DNA from 4 places in the Pseudoalteromonas sp. NZS37 genome. Region 1 is predicted to be linked to each of the others. Evidence: predicted binding sites of a transcription regulator. Region 1 holds the regulator's gene; each other region holds the start of a gene.
What was found. The regulator MetJ, encoded in region 1, represses methionine synthesis genes. The targets are predictions, from matches to a motif close to TAGACGTCTAGACGTCTA.
Positions count from the first base shown of each region.

Region 1 (5,057 bases):
TCGTTGATTTTAACGATCCCCTCCTTTTGCATAACTATTTCCTATTCCTATTCTTATTCTGAGTATGCATAATCCTTTACAGACAAATCGATAGATATTCTCTATATTTTAAATAGTACAATTTTTAACTAGGTTGATAAAAGTAGCTAACGTGGGCTTATCTGTTTTTAAAGTAGGGTAGTAGGCTGTTATTCTAAGTTTATGCTGATACTTTAAGTATACATTTTATAAGATTTTGATAGGCATAAAAGCACCTTAAAACTTACTTTTTAGGTGAATTTTTATTTATTAAATGTTGATATAATCCTGCAAAGTTACTGAAAAACCTCTTAAAATTATAGGATATAGCATATAACAGGATAGACCTGATATTGCTTGGAATTTAAAAATAATAAGGGTATCGTACCCCAAGACTCCATCTCTCACTTTAACTTAAATTGCAGGATACAATCGCGTTATGTCTGACTTTCGTGAACAAGCACTACATTACCACTCACATCCCGTACCAGGTAAAATTAGCATTGAGCTTACAAAACCAGCTGAAACGGCTCATGATCTTGCACTTGCGTATAGCCCAGGTGTTGCCGAACCTGTACGTGAAATAGCTGCAGATCCTGCAAATGCTTATAAATATACTGGTAAAGGTAACATGGTTGCGGTTATTACTAATGGTACTGCAATTCTAGGCCTTGGTAATTTAGGTCCTTTAGCGTCTAAGCCCGTAATGGAAGGTAAAGCGTTATTGTTTAAACGTTTTGCAGGGCTTGATTCTATCGATATTGAAGTTAAGCACAAAACAACAGAAGACTTTATTAATACGGTTGCCAATATTGCCGACACATTCGGTGGTATTAACCTTGAAGATATTAAAGCACCAGAGTGTTTTGAAATAGAAAAAGCATTAATAGAGCGTTGTAGTATTCCTGTTTTTCATGATGATCAACACGGTACTGCCATTGTAACGGCTGCTGGTATGTTAAATGCGCTAGAAGTACAAGGTAAGTCAATTGAAGATGCAATTATTGTATGTTTAGGTGCAGGCGCTGCCGCTGTTGCGTGTATGGAGCTGTTAATTAAGTGTGGTGCACTGCGTGAACACATTTATATGCTTGACCGCAAAGGTGTTATTCATACCCGCCGCGATGACTTAAATGAATATAAACAGCTTTTTGCTAACAATACCGATAAGCGTACATTGCAAGATGTAATTGCAGATGCGGATGTATTTGTGGGTGTTTCTGGCCCTAACTTATTAGCGGCTGAAGATTTAAAGCTAATGGCTGCAAAACCAGTTGTGTTTGCATGTTCAAATCCAGATCCTGAGATTGATCCTGCACTTGCGCACGGCGCACGCAACGATTTAATCATGGCAACAGGACGCTCTGATTACCCTAACCAAGTTAATAATGTTTTATGTTTCCCGTTTATTTTCCGTGGTGCACTTGATGTACGTGCAAGCGCTATTAACGATGAAATGAAAATTGCTGCAGTAGATGCTATTCGAAGTATTGCCAAAGAGCCAGTACCTGCAGAAGTTTTAAAAGCCGCTGGTGTAGATAAACTAGAATTTGGTGCGCAGTATATTATTCCAAAACCAATGGATCCACGTTTACTGCCGCGTATAGCAAGAGCTGTTGCACTTGCTGCTATTGAGTCAGGTGTTGCACAAATTGAGCTACCTGAAAACTATATGCAGTAAATCTATACAGTAGAGCTATGCAATAAAATTTAGACATAAAAAAACCTCAGTAATTACTGAGGTTTTTTTGTCTTTGTAATATTTATTCTTCGTTTAAAACGGGTACTTCTAGACCCATTTCTTGCATTATTTTTTTAACTTCTTCTGGCACTTTTTCGGCGTTATCTTTACGTAAGTCATCGTCATTTGGTAAAGGTTGGCCAGTAAAAGCATGCAAAAATGCCTCACATAGCAATTCACTATTTGTAGCATGGCGAAGGTTATTGATTTGACGACGTGTACGTTCGTCAGTTAATACCTTTAATACATTTAGCGGGATCGAAACGGTGATCTTTTTAACTTGCTCTGATTTTTTACCGTGTTCTGCGTATGGGTGAATATACTCACCATTCCATTTAGCCATAAGATGTATCGTTGCCTCAGATTATTAATTTCTCACACGGTATAAAAAGCGTGTAAATATGCGTGAAATTCTATCGATTTAAAAAAGATAGTCAAATAATAGATACCGATCTATCTTAATAAGCCTATTGTAGGTGTAAAGATAAGCACACTTTTGTGAGCTAAAATGTGTTATTCGCAGAGGCCCCTTCTACTTTTAGCCATCTAGAGCTTTAAAATACTTTGACTTATCAAAACGGATAACTTACTCTTTTAGACGTCTAAACATCCAAATTAATCAGGTGACGAATATGAGCGAAAAAAACAAAGCGACCATTGCTGTACGTAACGGCGTTGATGCTGATAAACATCATGGTGCGGTGGTACCGCCAATTTATTTATCGACTACTTATTCGTTTGCCGACTTTGATACTAAGCGTGAGTATGATTATGGTCGTAGCGGTAATCCTAATCGTGATATTTTAGCTGAGACGCTTGCTAAGCTTGAAGGTGGCGCTCGTGGCATAATTACAGCTACAGGCATGGCTGCCGTGCATTTAGCTACTCAGCTACTTAATAGTGACGATACGTTAGTAATTCCACATGATTGTTATGGTGGCAGCTATCGTTTATTTACATCTTTACAAAAACGCGGACTACTAAAGCTCGAAATATTAGATTTAACAAAAGAAGAAAGCCTTCAACAAATTTTAGTAATTAAACCAAAGCTTATTTGGATAGAAACCCCAAGTAACCCAGTACTTCGTTTAACAGATATTAAAGCGGTTACCGATGTGGCTAAGCAATGCGGTGCATTGGTGGCTGCAGATAACACGTTTTTGTCGCCTGCCTTACAAAACCCTATTAAGTTTGGTGTAGATATTGTGGTGCATTCAACCACTAAATACATTAACGGACACTCAGATGTAGTAGGCGGCGCTGTTATTGCAGCAACACAAAAGTTAGGCGATGAGCTTGCTTGGTGGGCTAATAACATTGGTATTACGGGTGCGCCTTTTGATAGCTATTTAACGCTTCGTGGTTTACGTACTTTAAATGTGCGCCTAAGGCAGCATCAAGAAAATGCACTGGCAATAGCTAAGTACCTTGAAAGCTCTGAATATGTAAGCCAAGTTTACTACCCAGGTCTTGAGTCACATCCTCAACATGAGCTGGCTAAAGCACAGCAACTTGGTTTTGGTGGCATGGTTAGTTTTGATATTAAAGGCGATATAAATGACGCTGCAGCATTTTTAACTAGCCTTAAAACGTTTAGTTTAGCTGAGTCACTAGGTGGCGTAGAGAGCTTAATTTGTCACCCTGCAACTATGACGCACGCAGGTATGGAGGCAACAGCACGTTTAGAGGCGGGTGTGGGCGATACGCTTATTCGTATTTCGGTAGGTATTGAAGATATACACGATTTAGTCGCTGATTTTGAACGAGTGTTTGAACTTGTAAAACCAGGGCAAAATAAAAATGTTGGCCGTGTAGGCAAAGGAGCAGGCACTCCTGGTGGTAACGTTAAATTAAGTGCAGCCCGTCCGGCGCTTTGGTGATTAATATGGTCAATTGTGTACATAAATTTGGTGGCTCGAGTTTAAGCTCTAGTGAGCGCTATCAAAGCGTAGCTAAAATAATTATTGGGCATACTCAGACGGGCGACTGTGTGGTGGTATCGGCTGCGGGTAAGACAACCGATACGCTAGTATTACTTTGGCAAAGCTATCAAAAACAAGATACTCAAGCAGTAGCTGATATTTTACTGCAGTTAAATAACCATCAAAGTGATTTAATAGAGCAGTTATTACAAGCTGATTTAAAGCGCAGCGCACTTAAAACACTAAGTATCGAACTTAGCTATATTGCAGAACTTACTCAAGCTGAGCAGCTAAAAGAGGCTGCATTACTTGCACATGGCGAACTGTGGTCAGCACGTTTACTCGCTACTTATTTACAGCAGCTAAATATTGAGGCATGCGCTCAAGATGCACGTACTCTTTTTACCTTAAATGATGGCGAATTAATGCATGCGCAAAATGCGCAGCAATGTGGGCAGTTAATTTTGCCTAATAAGATAAATGTTGTTACTGGGTTTATTGCAGCAGATATCAAAGGCGATACTGTAACGCTTGGCCGAAATGGCAGTGACTACAGTGCAACACTACTTGCAAATTATTGCAATGCTAAGCAAGTATGTATTTGGACTGATACACAGGGAGTGTATAGCACTGATCCTCGAAAGGTAAAAAAAGCGATTAAATACGGCAAAATTTGCCGTGGGCAAGCTAATTTATTAGCTCGTTTGGGTAACCCTGTATTACATGCAAAAACACTATCGCCACTTAAAAACACAGATATTAAGCTAGCTGTTCGCAGTAGTTTTGACGTACAAGCAAGTCCAACAGATATAGTCAAAGAAGGTTCAGCGAAGAAAAAGCGCTTTATAACCACGTTGCAAAATGTTGACCTATTAATGGTTGAAGGATTAAGTGAAGGTGAGGTTGCAAGTGTTAGTCAGCTTATTCAGCATAGCCTTCATCACTTTAACCATAATGGTGAAGTGTATTTAGTAGTACCTGCAGCACAAACTTATCTGGTTATTAATTATTTTGCGGGTAGGGCAAATATTAGCGAGTCAAATTTAAACGGTTGTGCAATTGTAGCGCCTGAGCAAGACGTTAATACATTAAGCTTACAAGCATTAGATTTATTAAAACTCCACAGCATAAAACCTCGTTTTGCCCATCAAGATACTGGCTATGCTTTATTGCTTACCGATCAATTTATAGATAGTGATATACAAAGTGACTTACACGATAAGCTAATTAATAAAGGCCAAGAAATCGCAATTATAGTTGCGGGGCTTGGTAACGTTGGCGACGTTTTCATTAAACAGTTATCGGCACAATTTGAGCGTTTATCGGATGACTTTAGTATTAAATTAGTCGGTCTAATTCGCTCTAAAAAAATGCTG
Region 1 is NZ_JADYXL010000001.1:697,412-702,468, reverse strand. It holds gene I6F47_RS03145 (malic enzyme-like NAD(P)-binding protein) at 458-1,699, shown strand; gene metJ (met regulon transcriptional regulator MetJ) at 1,782-2,102, opposite strand; gene metB (cystathionine gamma-synthase) at 2,392-3,639, shown strand; gene metL (bifunctional aspartate kinase/homoserine dehydrogenase II) at 3,645-5,057, shown strand, end outside.

Region 2 (5,057 bases), on a different contig from region 1:
GCGATTGCGCAGCAATTATTTGCTGATTATTTGACAAGTTTTTACGGGTATTACGAATTTCTGCTCTTATTTTTGCGCGTTTATTGCTCATTAAATTAATTAACCATTCTTAAAAAGAGAATAAATCGGGGAAAATTAAAAAAACAGCCAGTACGACTAGCAAAATGGTGGCAGTCGCAATCAATGAATATAAAAGTAAGTTACTGCGTTTTTTAGGAGGCGCTAAATCATCATCTAGCATTAGATCGTCACCTTGCCATTCGTCAATACTTTCGTCTGGTGCTTTTAACTGAGCTTCAGGAAGGCGTTGCTCTAACTCGTCTAACTTTTCTTCAAGGCGAATTAAGCTGCTAGTGATGTAATCGAGTGCATCAAAAATACGTTCATCACGTTGATTGTTATTTGCAGCAGGGGTTGAGCCATTTTGAATGATGTTTGAAACAGCTTGAAGCTTACTTTTAATGCCTAAGCCTGCTAGTAACTTAGCCTGTTTTAACGCTTTGTCTTTATCGCTTGGTGCAAACAGCGGCTTACCTTTAAAAAAAAGAGCTACTTTTTCATCTGACGTTTTTAATTTTGCAGCTAAATTTGTACATGCTGTTTTTATGTCAACGTTATCGGCAAGTCCTGCAAATATAACGCGAAAGTTATCGGCCATTTAACTGTCCCTAAAGCTTTTATAATGAAATGAGTATATACCTAAAGTACAAAAGAATTCGAGGTCGATTTAATAGTTATTTTGTAGACGCGCTACAAACAATATAGCGAATAAGTTTTAGATGCAAAAACGGCCCTTAAAAGGGCCGTTTTTAATTTACTACAACAATTTTGGCTTAAAGGCCAGCAGCTGCGCGAAGTGCGTCTGCTTTATCTGTACGTTCCCAAGGGAATTCGTCACGACCAAAGTGGCCGTAAGCCGCTGTAGGAAGGTAGATAGGGCGCTCTAAATCAAGCATTTGAATTAAGCCGTAAGGGCGCAGGTCAAAATGTTCACGAATAAGCTCGATTAAACGGCTTTCTTCTAGCTTGCTTGTACCAAACGTTTCAACGCTGATAGAAGTAGGCTCTGCAACACCAATTGCGTAAGAAACTTGTAGCTCACACTTGTCAGCAAGACCAGCAGCAACAATGTTTTTAGCAACGTAACGTGCAGCGTATGCTGCTGAACGGTCAACTTTTGATGGATCTTTACCAGAGAATGCACCACCACCGTGACGAGCCATACCACCGTATGTATCTACAATGATTTTACGACCAGTTAAACCACAGTCACCCATTGGTCCGCCAATAACAAAGCGACCTGTTGGGTTAATGAAAAACTTAGTTGCACTTGTGATAAGTTCTGCAGGAAGTACCGGCTTGATGATTGTTTCCATCACAGCTTCTACTAAATCTTTTTGCGAAATGTCTTCGCTGTGCTGAGTAGAAAGTACAACAGCATCAATACCTACAGGTTTGCCATTTTCGTATGCAAAAGTAACTTGAGATTTTGCATCTGGACGTAACCAATTAAGCTCGCCGCTTTTACGAACCTCAGCTTGGCGCTGTACTAAACGGTGTGAGTAAGTAATTGGAGCAGGCATTAGTACTTCTGTTTCGTTACATGCGTAACCAAACATTAAGCCTTGGTCGCCAGCGCCTTGCTCTTCTGGGCTAGTACGGTCAACACCTTGGTTAATGTCAGGAGACTGTTTACCAATAGTGTTTAAAATTGCACATGAATCGGCATCAAAGCCCATGTCTGAATTTGTGTAGCCAATGTCACGAATTGTTTTACGTGTAATTTCTTCGATATCAACCCATGCGCTAGTAGTGATTTCACCACCAACCATAACCATACCGGTTTTTACGTAAGTTTCGCATGCAACACGGGCATGAGAGTCTTGCTCTAGGATAGCATCAAGTACCGCATCAGAGATTTGATCGGCGATTTTATCCGGATGACCTTCAGAAACTGATTCAGAAGTAAATAAATGTTTTGCCATTGTAATTCTGCTCACAAATATTGCGCTTCACAAACGTCGGTATTAGCGCTAAAAAATTAAGGGGCGTATTTTATCGAAAACAAAACACCTTGCATAGTGTTTTTACGCCTAGACGTCTAAATAAAATTACTAATAACTTTTTGGTCTTAAAAAATATTCATAATGCCTCACTTTTATAGGGTTTTTAATTGCACACAGCCCCCACAATAAGTAAGAATGGTCGGTATAAACGAACCCAAGTTACTTGGGTGCATAAACAAACACATAAATACCCGCGCAAATACACATAAAGGTAGGAGAATTCATGCCATCTCGCAAAGAACTTGCAAATGCTATTCGCGTCTTGTCAATGGACGCAGTACAAAAGGCCAAATCTGGTCACCCTGGAGCCCCTATGGGCATGGCTGATATCGCAGAAGTATTATGGCGCGATTATCTAAAACATAACCCAACGAATCCAGAGTGGGCTGACCGTGACAGATTTATTCTTTCAAACGGCCACGGTTCAATGCTTATCTATTCTCTATTGCACCTAAGTGGTTACGACTTACCACTGGACGAAATTAAAAACTTCCGTCAAATGCATTCTAAAACACCAGGTCACCCTGAATATGGTTATGCACCAGGAATCGAAACTACTACGGGCCCATTAGGTCAAGGGATCACAAATGCCGTAGGTATGGCAATTGCTGAAAAAGCGCTAGCTGCACAGTTTAACCGTGAAGGTCACGATATTGTTGATCACTTTACCTATGCATTTATGGGCGATGGCTGCCTTATGGAAGGTATTTCTCATGAAGCAGGTTCACTTGCAGGCACATTAGGTCTGGGTAAACTTGTTGCATTTTGGGATGACAACGGCATCTCAATCGATGGCGAAGTAGAAGGTTGGTTTACAGATGATACACCAGCTCGCTTTAAAGCATACGGTTGGCATGTAATTAGTGGTGTTGATGGCCACGACAGCGATGCTGTAAGTGCTGCAATAGCAGAAGCAAAAAGCGTTACCGATAAACCTTCACTAATTTGTTGTAAAACAATTATTGGTTACGGCTCACCTAATAAATCAGGTAGCCATGATTGTCACGGTGCTCCACTAGGTGATGACGAAATTAAAGCATCTCGCGAATTTTTAGGTTGGACTGGCGATGCTTTCGAAATTCCTGATGATATTTACGCACAGTGGGATGGCAAAGAAAAAGGCAAGCAGCTTGAATCAAGCTGGGACGAAAAATTTGCAGCATACGCAAAAGCATACCCAGAGCTTGCAACTGAATACAAACGTCGTATTAATAACGAACTGCCTGGCGATTGGGCTGCAAAATCACAAGCGTACATTGAGCAATTACAAGCAAACCCTGCAAACCCAGCGTCTCGTAAAGCATCACAAAATGCATTAAATGCGTTTGGTCCGTTATTACCAGAATTTATGGGTGGCTCAGCCGATTTAGCTGGCTCAAACTTAACTATTTGGGATGGCTCTAAAGGTTTAACACGCGATGATGCAAGCGGTAACTACATTTATTACGGTGTGCGTGAGTTTGGTATGTCGGCAATTATGAATGGTATTGCCCTTCATAAAGGCTTTATTCCTTACGGTGCTACGTTCTTAATGTTTGTTGAATATGCAAAAAATGCTGTACGTATGGCTGCATTAATGAAGCAACCAAGCATTTTTGTATACACGCACGATTCAATCGGCCTAGGTGAAGATGGCCCAACTCACCAACCAGTAGAGCAAATTGCAAGCATGCGTTTAACGCCTAACTTATACAACTGGCGTCCATGTGACCAAGTTGAGTCGGCAATTGCATGGCAACAAGCTATTGAGCGTAAAGACGGTCCTACATCGCTTATCTTTACTCGCCAAGGTCTTGAGCAACAAGCACGTGACGCACAGCAATTAGCAGACGTTAAAAAGGGTGGTTACATCCTTAGCTGTGACGGCAATCCAGAGATTATCTTTATTGCGACGGGCTCTGAAGTGCAACTAGCACAAGATTCAGCAACTGAGCTACGCAGCCAAGGTAAAAAGGTACGTGTTGTATCTATGCCATGTACTGATGCCTTTGAAGATCAAAGCGCAGCATACAAAGAAAGCGTATTACCGGCATCTGTTTCACGCCGCGTAGCAGTAGAAGCTGGTATTGCTGACTACTGGTACAAGTACGTAGGCCTAAACGGCGCAGTAGTAGGTATGACTACCTTTGGTGAGTCAGCACCTGCAGGCGAGCTGTTTGAGCACTTTGGTTTTACAGTGGCAAACATTGTAAGCAAAGCAAACGAGCTTTTTTAATCGCTTTGATTAAATAAAGTAAGTAATTGAAAAACCCGCACATGTTGCGGGTTTTTTTATGCCCTTACATGAAGCAACTTCACCTTGATCAATGCAGCTTTCCTTGCAAGAAAGTAAGCTATCAGGCAAGGTAGTGCGATAAAATTTATAAATAAAAATCTTAAATTAATAGCAGGAGCTAAAAATGCCAAAGTTCGATAACGTGAGTGTAGTAAAAAAAGCCAATGTATATTTTGACGGAAAAGTGTCGAGCCGTACCGTTATTTTAGGTGATGGCGAAGCGAAAACGTTAGGCTTTATGCAACCAGGTGAGTTTGTTTTTGATACAAACCAAAAAGAGTGCATGGAGCTTTTAGCTGGCCAATGGGATATTTTATTACCAGGTGCAAGTGAGTGGAAAACATTTAACGCGGGTGAGTCGTTTAATGTTGATGCAAATGTAAGCTTTAAAGTAAAAGTATCTGATTTTGCTGACTACTGTTGTTCGTACACAGATTAATCAGTACAGCTAGACGTCTGAAAGCCCATGCACTATGGGCTTTGCATAAACTTTGCACAACGCATGATTTAAATCACCAAAAACCGCAAATAAACCTCAAATATCTCTATTTTTTCCTTGTGTTAATCTAAATAGCCCCCAATACTATTTATGAGGTAACAAATAAAAGGATACCCTATGAAAATTAATCTTTCTGGTCACCATGTTGAAGTTACTGACTCTATTAGAGAGCACATCAACGAAAAATTTTCAAAAATCGAGAGCCATTTCCCATCGC
Region 2 is NZ_JADYXL010000006.1:2,609-7,665, forward strand. It holds gene I6F47_RS12525 (5-formyltetrahydrofolate cyclo-ligase) at 1-91, opposite strand, end outside; gene I6F47_RS12530 (hypothetical protein) at 110-658, opposite strand; gene metK (methionine adenosyltransferase) at 834-1,985, opposite strand; gene tkt (transketolase) at 2,290-4,281, shown strand; gene ppnP (pyrimidine/purine nucleoside phosphorylase) at 4,466-4,780, shown strand; gene hpf (ribosome hibernation-promoting factor, HPF/YfiA family) at 4,958-5,057, shown strand, end outside.
Region 2: a site for MetJ is predicted at 2,087-2,104, ahead of metK (methionine adenosyltransferase). Genes of this name have one in related genera too.

Region 3 (5,057 bases), on a different contig from region 1:
AACGGTCATGCGAGATACACATTACACAACCAGGGAACTCTAAAATAGCGTTCTCTAGTGCGCGTAGTGTTTCAACGTCCAAGTCATTGGTTGGCTCATCGAGTAGTAACACATTGCCGCCAGCTTTTAATAACTTAGCAAGGTGTAAACGGTTACGCTCACCACCTGATAGGTCTTTAACAAACTTTTGCTGATCGTTACCTTTAAAGTTAAAGCGACTTACATACGCACGGCTTTGGAACTCAAAGTTACCAATTTTTAGTACGTCTTGACCGTCTGATATTTCTTGGAAAACAGTTTTGCTTTCGTCCATACCGTCGCGGAACTGATCAACAGTAGCAAGGTGTACGCTTTCGCCAACGGTAATGCTACCGCTGTCTTGCTTTTGCTCACCACTGATCATTTTAAACAGCGTTGATTTACCCGCGCCATTAGCACCAATAATGCCCACAATGGCACCTTTTGGCATGCTAAAGCTTAAATCGTCAATTAAAACGCGGTCACCAAAACTCTTACGAAGATTCGTTACTTCAAGTACTTGATCCCCTAAGCGCGGGCCAGGTGGAATAAACATCTCGTTAGTTTCGTTACGTTTTTGGTAATCAGACTGCTGCATTTCAGTAAACTGAGCCATACGTGCTTTTGACTTAGCTTGGCGACCTTTAGGGTTTGAACGAACCCATTCAAGTTCTTGCGCAATTGATTTTTGACGTGCTTTTTCAGATTTTTGTTCTTGCTGTAAGCGCGCATCTTTTTGTTCAAGCCAAGAAGAGTAGTTACCTTCCCATGGAATACCTTCACCACGGTCAAGCTCCAATATCCAACCCGCTACATTATCAAGGAAGTAACGGTCATGCGTTACCGCCACAACAGTGCCTTCGTAATCGTGTAAGAAGCGCTCTAACCATGCAACCGACTCAGCATCCAAGTGGTTAGTTGGTTCATCGAGAATAAGCATGTCTGGTTTTTCAAGCAGTAATCGACATATAGCAACACGACGACGCTCACCACCTGAAAGGTGCTCAATTTTAGCATCCCATTCTGGCAGACGAAGTGCATCAGCAGCACGCTCTAAAACGTTGTCGATGTTATGACCATCGTGCGCCTGAATAACAGCTTCAAGTTCGCCTTGCTCTTTTGCAAGTGCGTCAAAGTCAGCGTCTTCCATGGCGTATTCGTTATACACTTCGTCAAGACGTTTAAGTGCGTGTTTAACTTCGCCAACAGCTTCTTCAACTATTTCACGAACTGTTTTGCTTTCGTCTAAAACAGGCTCTTGCGGTAAATAACCAATTTTTGTACCAGGCTGAGGATGTGCATCACCTTCAAAATCTTGGTCAACACCGGCCATAATACGTAGTAACGTAGATTTACCAGAACCGTTTAAACCAAGCACACCAATTTTAGCGCCAGGAAAAAAGTGTAACGAAATATCTTTTAAGATAGTGCGCTTAGGTGGCACAACCTTAGATACTCGACTCATCGAGAATATAAATTTATCAGGTAAAACCATGGAGGAAAGCCTTCAAATAATAATAAAAATTTCAATGTTGTATTGTAGTGGCTGACAGGTGAAACAGTCAACGAATGGCGGGTTTTAAAGCACTAAAGCATGCTTGTAAGTAAAGTATAAAATCATGAATAAATTTCATTTAGACATCTATACATCTAGAGGTTGATATTTTTTACTTTCAGTTCATAATTAACTTTCGGTTTTTATGAGCAGGAGTAAAAATATGCCAATTACAGTAAAAGACGAGTTGCCGGCAATTGCACGTTTACGTCAAGAAAACGTATTTGTAATGCCAAAAACACGTGCAAAAACGCAAGAAATACGCCCAATGCGTTTGGCTATTTTAAACTTAATGCCTAATAAAGTAGAAACCGAAGTTCAGTTTATTCGTTTGCTTGCCAACTCGCCTTTGCAAGTAAATGTAGAACTACTGCGCCTCGATACTCACCGCAGTAGCAGTAATTCAGAAGAGCACCTTGATACCTTTTATCGTTATTTTTCTGAGGTTAAAGACAACAATTACGATGCATTAATTGTAACCGGCGCGCCACTTGCCCATTTAGAATACGACGATGTAGCGTATTGGGATGAGTTAAAGGTCATTATAGATTGGGCTGAGCAACACGTTACCTCTACGTTATTTTCGTGCTGGGCAGCACATGCAGCGTTATATCACCGTTACAATTTAAAGCGTGATTTAAAAGACGACAAACTGTGTGGTGTATTTACCCACCAATGTTACTTTGATCACGGCGCACTGACTCGCGGGTTCGACGACACCTTTTTAGTACCGCACTCACGTTATGGTCACATTGATATAAATAAAATAAACGCCTGCGATGAGCTAGTTGTACTGGCTGGTTCTGAGCGAGTAGGGGCTTACTTACTTAAAAATAAATCGGGTAGCCAAGTGTTTATAACCGGTCATCCTGAGTACGACGCCGACTCGCTAAAAGCAGAATACGACCGCGATTGTAAAAAAAGCCCTAATGCACCAAAACCCGAAAATTACTTTCCGGATGACGATGCAACCAAACAACCTTCAAAAACGTGGCAAAGCCATGCTTTTTTACTTTTTTCGAACTGGTTAAATTACTACGTGTACCAAACCACACCGTATGATATTAATTTAGTTAGCCAAGACGTGAGGACTAACAACTATGCCGAATAACGCTCCTACAAATAATAAGCAAGCCGAAATAAGCGCCGCATTAAAAGAACGCATTTTAATTTTAGATGGCGCTATGGGCACCATGATCCAAGATCATAAGCTAGAAGAAGAAGACTATCGCGGAGAGCGTTTTAAAGACTGGCATGTATTAATTAAAGGCAATAACGATTTATTAAGCCTAACCAAGCCTGATTTAATCACTGATATTCATCGTGGTTTTTTATCAGCGGGCGCCGATATTATCGAAACCAACACGTTTAACTCGACCACTATTTCGATGGAAGATTACGACATGGCAAGCCTAAGCCGTGAAATAAACCGAGAGTCGGCTAAATTAGCACGCGCCATTTGTGATGAATTTACGGCTAAAACGCCAGAAAAACCGCGTTATGTAGCCGGTGTTTTAGGGCCGACATCTAAAACGTGTTCAATTTCGCCAGACGTAAACGATCCGGGTTACCGAAATGTCACCTTTGATAAGCTGGTTACTGCGTATATTGAATCAACACTTGCATTAATGGAAGGCGGCGCCGATTTAATACTAATCGAAACTATATTCGATACCCTTAATGCAAAAGCCGCCTCGTTTGGCGTTGAAGAAGCCTTTGAGCAAGCAGGGCGTAAATTACCAGTTATGATTTCGGGTACTATTACCGACGCCTCTGGTCGTACGCTTTCGGGGCAAACAACCGAAGCATTTTATAATTCTATTCGCCATATTAAGCCTATTTCGATTGGTCTAAACTGTGCGCTTGGTCCTGATTTACTGCGCCAGTATGTAGAAGAGTTATCGCGCGTGTGCGAAACCTTTACATCGGTACATCCTAATGCGGGCTTACCAAATGAGTTTGGTGAATACGACTTAGAAGCGGGCGATATGGCAACCGAAATTATCGATTGGGGTAAATCGGGCTTTATTAATATAGTAGGCGGATGCTGTGGCACCACGCCTGCGCATATTCGCGCTTTTGCAAAAGGTTTAGCGGGCGTTAAACCACGCCAACTACCAGAGCTTGAAGTACGCATGCGTTTATCAGGCCTTGAAGCCTGTAACTTAAATTAAGGAGCCAGCATGACCCAACAAATAGCAGTATTTACTAATGTCGGCGAACGTACCAATGTAACGGGTTCTGCCATGTTTAAACGTTTAATCATGGAAGAAGACTTTGAAGCCGCGCTAACAGTGGCACGCGAACAAGTAGAAAATGGCGCACAGGTTATTGATATAAACATGGACGAAGCCATGTTGGACTCAAAAGCCGCCATGGTTAAGTTTTTAAACTTAATAGCCTCAGAGCCTGATATTTCTCGCGTACCAATTATGGTCGACTCCTCAAAATGGGAAGTAATAGAAGCAGGCTTAAAGTGTATTCAAGGCAAGGCAATTGTTAACTCAATATCGCTAAAAGAGGGCGAAGAGCCGTTTATTCGCCAAGCTAAAATAATAAAACGCTTTGGTGCAGCCGCTGTTGTAATGGCGTTTGATACCGACGGGCAAGCCGACACGGCAGACCGTAAGTTCGCAATATGTGCGCGCAGTTATAAAATATTGGTAGAAGACATTGGCTTTGCGCCAGAAGATATTATATTCGACCCTAATATATTTGCCGTAGCCACCGGTATTGAAGAGCACGATAACTACGCCGTAGAATTTATTGAAGGCACTCGCCGTATTAAGCAAAATTTGCCGCACTGTAAAGTGTCGGGCGGTGTATCAAATGTATCGTTTTCGTTTAGGGGTAATAACCCCGTACGTGAAGCCATTCACTCGGTGTTTTTATATCACGCTATTCAAGCTGGTATGGACATGGGTATTGTAAATGCGGGGCAACTAGCCGTTTACGATGATATACCAGAAGAACTACGTAAAGCCGTTACAGACGTAATACTTAACACCGACTCAGGCGCAGGCGAGCGTTTAGTAGAGCTTGCACCAAAATACTCGGGTATGGCGCAAGCCGAGCGAGTAGAAGATTTAGAGTGGCGCACATGGCCTGTTGCAAAACGCCTTGAGCACGCGCTTGTTAAAGGTATTACTACCTTTATAGATGAAGATACCGAAGAATGCCGCGCCGCAGCAGCTAAACCTATTCACGTAATTGAAGGGCCGTTAATGGACGGCATGAACGTAGTAGGCGACTTATTTGGCGCAGGTAAAATGTTTTTACCACAAGTTGTTAAATCGGCGCGCGTAATGAAGCGAGCCGTAGCCTACCTAGACCCATACATTGAGCTTGAAAAAGAAGAAGGCTCAACTAACGGTAAAATAGTGATGGCGACCGTAAAAGGTGACGTACACGACATAGGTAAAAATATTGTGGGTGTTGTACTGCAATGTAATAACTATGAAGTAATCGACTTAGGTGTAATGGT
Region 3 is NZ_JADYXL010000006.1:104,828-109,884, forward strand. It holds gene ettA (energy-dependent translational throttle protein EttA) at 1-1,513, opposite strand, end outside; gene I6F47_RS12980 (homoserine O-succinyltransferase) at 1,737-2,684, shown strand; gene I6F47_RS12985 (homocysteine S-methyltransferase family protein) at 2,674-3,747, shown strand; gene metH (methionine synthase) at 3,757-5,057, shown strand, end outside.
Region 3: a site for MetJ is predicted at 1,654-1,671, ahead of I6F47_RS12980 (homoserine O-succinyltransferase). Genes of this name have one in related genera too.

Region 4 (5,057 bases), 400 kb from region 1:
ACGTAATTAACTTTGAACTACCGTACATTGCCGAGGATTACGTGCACCGTATTGGCCGTACAGGTCGTGCTGGTGAACAAGGACTTGCTATGTCGCTGGTAAGTCTTGATGAGCAATGGCTGCTAGAAGAAATTGAAGTACTACTCGATACGCGTTTAACGCCGCAGTGGTTAGAAGGTTACGAGCCAGATCCTAATAAAAAGCCAAAAGATAATCGTAAAAATACTAACAAGTCGCGAAAAGATCGCGATAAAAAACGTATCACTGGTAAAAGAGAGCCAAGTAGACGTCGTAAATAATAGCTTTTACTTTACTTTTTTGCCTATACTGGAGCGACTAAATAGCCGAGGTAAAGCAATGTTTGAAATTGATCAATGGGCATTTTCTGGTATTGATGGCCAAATATCTTTGCATAAATGGCAAAAAACAATCGACCTTATAACGGGGCTTTTTTCAGCCCCGTCTGGTTATATAGTTCAGGCAACAAGCAAAGGCTATCGCGTTGTTATTAGAAGTAACGAAGGTGGCTCTAACTTTGAGACCAACCCTATACTCCCTCCTCAAACACCTCTGTTTTGTCGGTACGTTGCTGAAACTAAAAATATTTTATATGTTAATGATGCAAGCAATAACGATGCATGGAACACCCTACCAGAAGTAGTTGAAGATGGTGTTGAATCCTACCTAGGTTTACCTATTCATTGGCCTGAAGGCGAAGTATTTGGTACGTTATGTTTAAAAGATACTAAAAAAACAAGCTATACCGATGAATACTTTGAACTCATAGAGCAACTACGCGATTTAATTGAAGACGACCTAGCGCTTGTGTATAGCTATGAGCAAATGCGCGAAATAGCCATGTTAGACTCACTAACGAATATTTATAACCGCCGAGCACTTAGCTTATTAGCCCAGCAAAAACTTAACTTAGCGCTACGTTTAGGCTTTGACGTGTGTTGTTTGTTTATCGATATAAACGACTTTAAAAAATTAAACGACACCTGCGGACATGAAGTGGGCGACAAAGCCTTAATTATATTGGCAGATACGCTAAAAACGCATTTAAGAGATGCTGATATAGTAGGGCGCTTAGGTGGCGATGAGTTTGTTGCAGTAATGCAAGTAAGCGATAAAAGCAAGATTAACTACATCATGGATAAAATTTCGACTGAGTATTCAAAAGCCTTACTCAAAGAAGACGTTTGCGATTTATCGCTTAGTATTGGTTATAGTTTTACTAATAAACAAAAGCAGCCCTTTGAAGCGCTATTAAATGATGCAGACCACGCAATGTATAAAAATAAACAAGCGTACAAGCTCGCTAAAAAAGCACAATAATAAAAGGAGGTTCGTTATGACTCATGCCACACAAACTTGGCTAGTTTTTTCTGCGATAGGTTTTATTTTTTCCTTAGCAATAATAAGCTTATTTTAAACGTTCCCTAGCATTAGATTTATATCTAATGAGGGAATAATTCTTGGTGTTATGTGCTCATCGATGGGGTTTGCCTTAAAAAGGCTTGAGAGTAATAACCAAAAACACCTTCAATAAATAGCTTAAGCTGCAAATCTTTACTTGTATTTATTAATTAATTTTTCAAAGAACGGACATAAAAAAGCAAGCCATGAGGCTTGCCAAGAAGGTGTTAATTAGCTCTAACCTAGCTTTTAAGCTATTAGCTTTTCCGCAAGGTTCAATTCCATAATGGCTTTTAATAAACGGTATAAGTTAATTGACGCATCAATTTCTTCTTTACGGTTTGTTAAGCTTTCAATATTTAAGCCCAGTGGCACGTCTAGGTGCGCACAGCTTTTAAGTATTAAGTCGAGGTTTTCGCGGCAAATACGGACTGATTCGCTTAATGTATTGTCTGCATCAAGCATGCGCCATTTAGTTGCCTCCGGCACTGAGATACCCAACCATTGCATAAATTCTAAGGTTTTTTCGCCGCCGCACGGGGTAAACGTTAATATAATACGTTGTGGTGTAATACCCTGCGCTTTACACGTACGTGCGTAGCTAGTAATTAGCTCTATAGTAGCTTGTGCATCGTAAACAGCTTGTGATATAAAAAACTGACAGCCTTGTGCTGTTTTTTCTATTAATCGTTCGTGCTCATTTCGTTTACTTGAATGGCGCTCGGCAATCGTAACGCCACCTAAAAAGAAATCATCTGATTGCTCAGCCATCGCTTTATAAGCATCTGGCAGGCTTAGCTTTATATCGCCTATCGATGATGGGCTACCTACTAAAACAACATTTTGTAAATCGTAGTCGTTTTTAGTTTCACTTAGCCAATCTTTAAATTCGCCTACGCCACGCTGCGCCACACTTTTATAAGTAATCACATCTTGTGCAGATAAATTACGAAGTAAATGGCTGTATTCACGCGGATCAACGGTTTGTTTAAACGCAAATGGGCGGTCTTGATTGGTTCGGCTGCTTTCGTCTTGAATGTCGTAAATTATCACGCCGTCGTATTCAATTTCGTGTAAGCGACCTAATAGCTTTTCTGCAATGGTTTTTAATTGCGCTTTATCGGTGCCAATTTTAGGCGGGGTAGTACCAATAAGATAAACACCTTGATTGGTGTCCACTATCTTCTCTTTTAGTGATAAAGCCATAATCCTCATTCCAGCTAAGTTTGTTTTGATGGATTTAATATAGCAGCCATTTAGACGTCTAGATAGATTTATTTAGTGAAAGTTTTTCAACTAACATGATGTTTATTCATAGTGCTTGTTCCCATTATTTATAATTGACACAGTTGTTTACATAATAAATTCCCTTGGGGCTCTTATATTTATTGGCTTTGGGGCATAATTAAAGAGTTAAATCTGACAACAAATTTGCTCAATTTAAAAAGGGACAACAATGAAATTTAAATTATTAGCAACCAGCTTAGCGGTATCGCTGGCGTTAACAGGTTGCGCCATGCAACAAAACCAAAGCACGCAAACAACAGCACAACAAGAACAAGTAAATAAAGCTGATGATCGTGTTTTTTCGCAAGATTATTTAATTGAAGAGCTAGAAAACGGCTTACGTGTCATGGTTGTTAAAACCGATTACCCTGATGTAGTGTCGCTGCAAATTCCGGTATCGGTTGGATCGCGTAACGAAGTTGAAGAGGGCAAAACAGGCTTTGCTCACTTTTTTGAACACATGATGTTTAAAGGCTCACAAAAATACCCTGAAGATGTGTATTCAGACATATTAAAAAATTCAGGTGTTGATAACCGCGCTTATACAACAAACGATTTTACAAACTACCATTTAAATTTTTCAAAACAGCATCTTGATAAAGTACTTGAGCTTGAAGCTGATATTTTTCAAAATTTAACCTACACCGAAGAGCAATTTAGAACCGAAGCGCAAACGGTAAAAGGTGAGTACTTAAAAAACAACGCGAGCCCAATTCGTAAATTATTAAGCGCTGTGCGCGAAGAAGCGTTTGATAAGCACACTTATAAACACACCACTATGGGCTTTTTTAAAGACATAGAAGCCATGCCTGATCAAATGGCGTACGGGAAAGAATTTTTTGCTAAGTTTTATAAGCCTGAGTATGTGTCACTTGTTATTGTGGGCGATGTAGATCCACAAGCAACAATGGCAATGGTTAAAAAGCATTGGGGCAGCTGGAAAAAGGGTAACTATGTTGCCGACATTAAAGCAGAGCCTGTTCAACAAGCACCAAAATATTTGCACCAGCAAGATGAAGCGCTACCAGGGCATTGGTTACTTGTATCGTACAAAGGCGCTGCGTGGGAGCCTGCTAAAAAAGACAGAGCGGCGCTTGATTTAATCTCACAGCTTTATTTTTCAAATAATTCAGATTTATATCAAGAGCTAGTGGTCGACAAACAAATTGCCAGCCAAATGTTTACTTATAACCCTGAGACTAAAGATCCGGGTTTATTACACGTATTTGTTAAAGTAGAAAACGCAGACGATTTAGCCACTGCGCGCGATGCCATTAACCGCACTTATGCAAAAGCACGCACTGAGCTTGTTGATGAGCAAAAGTTGAGTGATTTAAAATCGAACCTTAAATACAGCTTTATTAATGGCTTGGATTCATCGCAAGCGATTGCATCAACTCTTGCCAGCTACATGCATTTTGAGCGCGATCCTGAAGTTATAAACCAGCTATATAAATCGGCAGATAATATTACCAGCGCAGATATTAAAGCCGTTGCTAATAAATACTTTACCGATAACGCACGTACCACATTAACGATGTCGGCACTTGATAAAGCCCCAGGTTTCGAGCAAGAAGTTGATTTAAATGCGCTTACTGCAAAGCTTAAACAAGCACCTGCGGCACCTGTATTTAAAGTACTTGATAAAACGAATGGCTCGCCATTAATTGATGTTAACTTTTTATTCAATACCGGTGCGGCTGCCGACCCACAAGGCAAAAAAGGTGTTGCTGCGTTAACTGCGGCTATGCTTGCACAAGGTGGCTCAGAGGCGACAAGCTATAAAGATATTCAAAAAGCACTTTATCCGCTTGCGGGTAGCTTTGGCTATCAAATAGATAAAGAAATGCTGTCGTTCCAAGGGCGTATCCATAAAGATAATGCGGCGCAGTGGTATACACTTGTGAGCGATCAATTACTAAACCCAGGTTTTAGAGACGATGACTTTAAGCGCCTTAAAAAAGAAATGATCGACGGTATTAAATCAGGCTTAAAAGCATCTAACGATGAAGAGCTAGGCAAAGAAGTACTCTACAGTGCACTTTACAAAAATCACCCTTACGAAAGCTACAACTATGGTGATATTTCGGATTTAGAAGCGTTGACGCTAGATGATGTTAAAGCGTTTTATAACAGCGAGCTTACGCAATCTAAACTCACGGTTGGTTTAATTGGGGCTGTACCTGCAAAGCTTAAAGCTAAAATGATGAGCGATTTTGCAACGCTACCAAAAGGTGAGCAAAGCCGTTTAAGCATTCCTGATGCGCCAGTGCTTAAAGGTCATCATGCAACGATTGTAGAAAAATCGGCGCAATCGACAGCGGTATCGTTTGGTTTCCCTATTGATACGA
Region 4 is NZ_JADYXL010000001.1:299,923-304,979, reverse strand. It holds gene I6F47_RS01335 (DEAD/DEAH box helicase) at 1-299, shown strand, start outside; gene I6F47_RS01330 (sensor domain-containing diguanylate cyclase) at 358-1,338, shown strand; gene I6F47_RS01325 (methylenetetrahydrofolate reductase) at 1,669-2,625, opposite strand; gene I6F47_RS01320 (M16 family metallopeptidase) at 2,876-5,057, shown strand, end outside.
Region 4: a site for MetJ is predicted at 2,669-2,686, ahead of I6F47_RS01325 (methylenetetrahydrofolate reductase). Genes of this name have one in related genera too.